2 regions of the Brevundimonas sp. P2_A6 genome follow, and region 1 is predicted to be linked to the other one. Evidence: predicted binding sites of a transcription regulator. Region 1 holds the regulator's gene; the other holds the start of a gene.
What was found. The regulator LexA, encoded in region 1, represses DNA repair genes until DNA is damaged. The targets are predictions, from matches to a motif close to ATGTTCNCNANNTGTTCT.

Region 1 (2,973 bases):
GATCAGTGGTCTGCACATGGCGATCGTCGGTGGGTTCGCGTTCTTCCTGGTGCGGTTCGGCGTCGCGGCGTGGCCTTGGGCGGCGCTGAGGGTGTCGGGCAAGAAGGTCGCGGCCGGCTCCGGGTTGATCGCGGTGTGGAGCTATCTGGTGCTGTCCGGCGCGCCAGCCCCGGCTGAGCGATCGGCGATCACGGCGTCGATCGCCTTTCTGGCCATCCTGCTGGATCGGCAGGCGATCAGCATGCACGGGCTGGCGGTGGCGGCCATGGTGGTGCTGATCCTGCAGCCCGAAGCGATCGTGACGCCGGGGTTCCAGATGTCGTTCGCGGCGACGGCGGCGCTGGTGGCGCTGGCCGAGGCCTGGCCACCGCGAACGCGAGAGCTGTCGGTGCCCTGGCCCATCGCCCTGTTCCAGTCGGCGCGGCACTGGCTGGTGATCGCGGTCAGCGCCAGCTTCGTCGCGGGGGCGGCGACGGGGCCGTTCGCCATCCAGCATTTCAACCGGACGGCCGTGTTCGGCCTGATCGCCAACCTGGCGACATCGCCAATCGCGGATTTCGTCATGATGCCGGCGCTGGCCCTGGGGGCGGTTCTGGAGCCGGTCGGGCTGGGTGGGCCGTTCCTGTGGGTGGCGGGCAAGGGCGTCGATGCCATGCTGTTCGTCGGCCACTGGGTCGCCGAGCTGCCCGGCGCGGTCCGGACCATCGCCAGCGCGCCGGACTATGTTCTGCCGATCTCGTTCCTGGGGGTGCTGTTCGTCTGTCTGTGGCAAGGGCGGCTGCGGTGGGTCGGGCTGCCGTTCGTGTGCGCCGTGCTGCTGTGGCCACGCGATCCGACACCGACCGTCTGGATCGGCGATGGCGGCACGAATGCAGCGTACAGCGTCGACGGGCAGGCGGTCGTGGTGCGGCCGGGGGTGCGCGCGTTCGCCACCGACCTGTGGTCACGCCGACGGGGGCTCTCCGCCGTGGATCGCCCCGAAGAGGGTTGGGTCTGCGCGCGTTATTCCTGCGCGCCTGAAAAGGTGGATGCAACGATCGCGCTGTGGTGGGGCAAGACGGCACCGGACGCCGAGGCGCTGTCATCTCTGTGCGCATCCGCTCCGCTGGTCAGCGTGCGGGCGACGGTGTCAGCCCTGCCGGCCGCCTGCGAGGGGCGACTGGTGCTGGACGGCGTCGACTACGCACGCGGCGGAGCGGTCGAGCTGTGGCGGACGCCTGACGGTTGGCGGGCCGTCTGGTCGTCGGATGCGCGCGGCGACCGGCCGTGGAGCCGGATCGGTGATCCGGACTCCGGAGACGCGGCCCCTGTTGATGCCCTCTAGTGGTATTGGCGGATAAGGCCGACCAGCTTGCCCTGAACCTCGACCTGATCGGGGCCGAAGATACGGGTCTCGTAGGCGCGGTTGGCGGGCTCCAGGGCGATGGAATTGCCCTTCTTGCGCAGTCGTTTCAGCGTCGCCTCCTCGCCTTCGACCAGGGCGACAACGATCTCGCCGGACGAGGCGGTGTCGACGCGCTTGATGACGACCAGATCGCCGTTGAGGATGCCCGCCTCGATCATCGAATCGCCCTCGATCTCCAGCATGTAGTGCTCGCCCGCGCCCAGCATGGATTCGGGCACGGCATAGCGGCCGTGATCCTGTTGCAGGGCGGCGATGGGAACCCCCGCCGCGATCTTGCCGACCAGGGTCAGCTCGCGGGTATCGTTGGCGGGTTCGAGGGCGGCGCTGCGTCCGCCACCCTCGATCACGGCAGGCTTGAAGCCCGCGCGGCCCCGCACCGGCCCGGTCGTGGCCTGCTCCGGCAGCTTCATGACCTCGAGAGCACGAGCGCGGTGGGCGAGGCGACGGATGAAGCCGCGCTCCTCCAAGGCCGTGATCAGCCGGTGGATGCCCGACTTGGACGCCAGATCCAGCGCCTCCTTCATCTCGTCGAACGAGGGGGAGACGCCTGTCTCCTTGATCCGCTCGTGGATGAACATCAGGAGTTCGTGCTGCTTCTTGGTCAGCATGGTGAGAATCGCCCTCAGAACAAGTCGTGAACCGTTGCCGATGTTCTGTAAGTGTTCTTGCCTAATGTCAACTTAACGGGAAACGGGCTCCAGCAAGATGCGCGTCGCCGCCTCGACTTCGCTCTGACGCATCAGGCTTTCGCCGACCAGGATGGCCCGCGCCCCTGCCGCCGACACTTCGGCCACGTCCGACGCCGTGAAGATCCCGCTTTCGGCCACCAGCAGGGCACCCGCCGGGGCCATGGCGGCGTAGCGGGCGGTGGCGGACAGATCGACCTCGAAGGTGCGCAGGGATCGGTTGTTGATGCCGATCAGGTCGCCGCCCAGGGCCACCGCGCGGGCCATCTCGGCCTCGTCGTGGGTCTCGATCAGGGCGTCCATGCCGAAGCGGCGGGCCTCGGCCAGCAGGTCGGCGGCGAGCGCGTCGTCCACCATCGACAGGATGATGAGGATGGCGTCGGCGCCCAGGGCCCGGCTCTCGGCCACCTGCCAGGGATCGACCAGGAAGTCCTTCCTCAGACAGGGCAGGGCGGTGGCGGCGCGGGCGGCCCCCAGATAGTCGTCGTGGCCCTGGAAGCTGGGTTCGTCGGTCAGGACGGACAGGCAGGTCGCGCCGCCCGCCTCATAGGCGCGGGCCAGGGCGGGCGGGTCGAAGTCTGCGCGGATCAGGCCCTTGGACGGACTGGCCTTCTTGATCTCCGCGATCAGGGCGGGGCGTCCGCCGTGCGAGCGCTTGCGAAGCGCCGCCAGGAATCCGCGCGGCATGCCGGCGACCATGGCCAGCGATTCGACCTCGGCCAGCGGGCGGGCGGCCTTTCGGGCGGCGACGTCCTCGCGCTTGTAGGCTGCAATCTGTTCCAGGATGTCGGTCATGCGTCGGTCTCGACCGGATCGGGGGCGGAGGTGATCGCGGCCAGCCGTGTCAGCGCCGTGCGGGCCGAACCGTCGTCGATGGCGCGA
Region 2 (2,973 bases), on a different contig from region 1:
GGCGAGGACTGGGTCGAGCACGCCAAGCTGGAGATGTACCTGGATCAGGTGTTCGTCTTCACGCCCAAGGGGACGCTGATCACCCTGCCGCGCGGCGGCATGGCTCTGGACTTCGCCTATTCGGTTCACACCGAGGTCGGCGACACGGCCGTCGGCGTCAAGATCAACGGCGAGCTGAAGCCGATGCGCACCGCGCTCCAGAACGGCGACGTGGTGGAGATCATCCGCGGCAAGAAGCGAGAGGCCCCCGCCGACTGGCGCAGCCTGACCGTCACCGGCCGCGCCCGCTCCGCCATTCGCCGCCACATCCGATCCTCGGAGAGGGACGAGTTCTACAAACTGGGCAAGACGACGCTGGAGCAGGCCCTGACGCGGGTCGGCAAGTCGCTGTCCGAAGTCTCGCTGAAATCTGTGGTCGAGACCCTGGCCACGGGGACGCAGGAAGACCTGTTCGACGCCATCGGCCGGGGGCGCATCCCGGCCAACAGGGTCGTCGAGATGCTGTTCCCGGCCCTGAAGGGGACGCTGAATACGGGTCAGGAGCGCCGCAGGATCGCCGACGACAAGGCCCGGATGTTCGTGCGCGGCGGCGGCCTGACGCCCGGGGTCAGCATCCATTTCGGAGCGTGCTGCACACCGGTGCCGGGCGACCGGATCGTCGGGATACTGGAGCCCGAGAAGGGCCTGACCGTCCACGTCATCGACTGCCAGAAGCTGGCCGACTTCGCCGATGACGACAGCGTCTGGCAGGATCTGCAATGGACGCCCCAGGCCGAGCAGGGCGCGGTCGGCACCGCCCGGCTGCGCGCCACGATCAAGAACGCGCCCGGCGTCCTGGGCCAGGTCGCGACGGTCATCGGCGAAGCCGGCGGAAACATCCTGAACCTGAAGATGGCCCACCGACAGTCGGATTTCTTCGACGTCGACCTGGACGTCGAGGTGGCGGATGCGAAACACGCCACCAGCATCATGGCCGCGCTGAGGGCGAATCCGAGCGTGGATACGGTCGAACGCTCGCGGGGGTAGGGGTCAGTTCTTCCCGGGCGGCTGGGTGAACGGCGAGGTCCCCACCGACACGGCCGGCTTGGCCTTCTCGGCCTTGGGCTTCCGCTTTTCCTTGTTCGACTTCACTTGACCCTTGGCCATGGCCGGTCCTCCAGACGGGCACCGCCGGGCGGGCGATGCGATAGCGGCATCATAGACCTTTCCACAGCGCGCGGGCCACAGGCTGTTGACGAGAACAAAAAGCCAACATAGAACAATACCAGAACACGCAATCTGGGGATAAGGCGATGACACGGGTGGTTCGGGAAACTCTGTCGCTTGCATCGTGCGGCGGCTTTGTCTGGATGGTCTGGCAGGTCGCCCTGTTGGCGAGATGAGTCGCCTCCGGCCTGACATCGAGGTTCAGGCCATCTCCGACAGCCCCCAACAGTCCGGTTTCGTCCATCTGAGGGTCCGCTCGGCCTATTCGCTGCTGGAAGGCGCGATCAAGGCGGGCAAGGTCGGGAAACTGGCGGCGGACACGGGGATGCCGGCCGTGGGCGTCGCGGACCGGGTCAATCTGTTCGGGGCGCTGGAGTTCTCCGAGGCCGCCAAGTCGGTGGGGGTCCAGCCGCTGATCGCCTGTGCCCTGCCGGTGACGGGCATCGGCGGCAAGCGGACCGAACGCTGGGCCAAGGTGCCGACCATCGTCCTGATCTGCCAGAACGAAGCGGGGTGGCGGAATCTGTGCGCTCTGTCGTCGGAGGCCTATCTGCTGGCCGGGGATGAGGAACCCAATGTGGCCTGGAGCCGGGTCGCGGAGCTGTCCGAGGGGCTGATCCTGCTGTCCGGAGGGCCGGACGGGCCTGTCGATCCGCTGTTCGTGCAGAACAAGCCGGCCGAGGGCGCCAAGGCCCTGGCGGCGATGACCGAGGCATTCGGCGACCGCTTCTATGTCGAGTTGCAGCGGCATGGGCTGCCGGACGAAGCAGCGGCGGAACGGGGTCTGGTCGACTGGGCCTATGGCCACGACGTGCCGCTGGTGGCGACGAACGACGTCCATTACGCGCGGCGCGAGCAGGCGCGTTCGCACGACGCCTTGCTTTGCATCGCCGACGGAGCCTTCACCGGTCAGGAGGATCGCCGCCGCATTACCGACCAGCATTTCTTCAAGACGGCGGCGGAGATGCGGACCCTGTTCGCCGACCTGCCGGAGGCCTGCGACAGCACCATCGAGATCGCGCGTCGCTGCGCCTTCCTGGTCAAGACCCATCCGCCGATCCTGCCGCGCTTTGATGCCGGCGACGGACGGTCGGAGCCCGAAGAGCTGATGCACCAGGCCCGCGAGGGTCTGAAGGCCCGGCTGAAGCTGGTGACGCCCTCCGCGCCCGAGGCCGACTACTGGACCCGGCTGGAGTGGGAGGTCGGGATCATCACCCAAATGGGCTTCCCCGGCTATTTCCTGATCGTGTCGGACTTCATCAAATGGGCCAAGGCGCACGGGATTCCCGTGGGACCGGGCCGGGGGTCCGGGGCCGGGTCGCTGGTCGCCTGGGCCCTGACCATCACCGATCTGGATCCTCTGCGGTTCGGCCTGCTGTTCGAGCGGTTCCTGAACCCCGAACGGGTCTCCATGCCCGACTTCGACATCGACTTCTGTCAGGAGCGGCGCGAGGAGGTCATCACCTACGTCCAGGAGCGATACGGCAAGGACCGGGTCGCCCAGATCATCACCTTCGGCACGCTGCAGGCGCGGGCCGTGCTGCGCGACGTGGGCCGGGTGCTGCAGATGCCGCTGGGACAGGTCGATCGCCTGGCCAAGATGATCCCGAACAACCCGGCCAATCCGACGACCCTGGCCCAGGCGATCGAGATCGAACCGCGCCTGAGGGAGGCGCGCGACGCCGACCGGGCCGTGGCGACCCTGCTGGAGACGGCGCTGGAACTGGAGGGGCTGTACCGCAACGCCTCGACCCACGCGGCGGGCAT

Region 2: dnaE (DNA polymerase III subunit alpha) is a predicted target of LexA. The motif match lies at 1,238-1,255, and genes of this name have one in related genera.

Annotation. Positions count from the first base shown of each region.
Region 1 covers NZ_JBFUCZ010000001.1:964,087-967,059, forward strand. Annotated here, with positions in the region: gene AC1DW4_RS04910 (ComEC/Rec2 family competence protein) at 1-1,324, shown strand, start outside; gene lexA (transcriptional repressor LexA) at 1,321-2,013, opposite strand; gene trpC (indole-3-glycerol phosphate synthase TrpC) at 2,086-2,886, opposite strand; gene trpD (anthranilate phosphoribosyltransferase) at 2,883-2,973, opposite strand, start outside.
Region 2 covers NZ_JBFUCZ010000004.1:77,531-80,503, reverse strand. Annotated here, with positions in the region: gene AC1DW4_RS11295 (RelA/SpoT family protein) at 1-1,026, shown strand, start outside; gene AC1DW4_RS11290 (hypothetical protein) at 1,030-1,146, opposite strand; gene dnaE (DNA polymerase III subunit alpha) at 1,415-2,973, shown strand, end outside.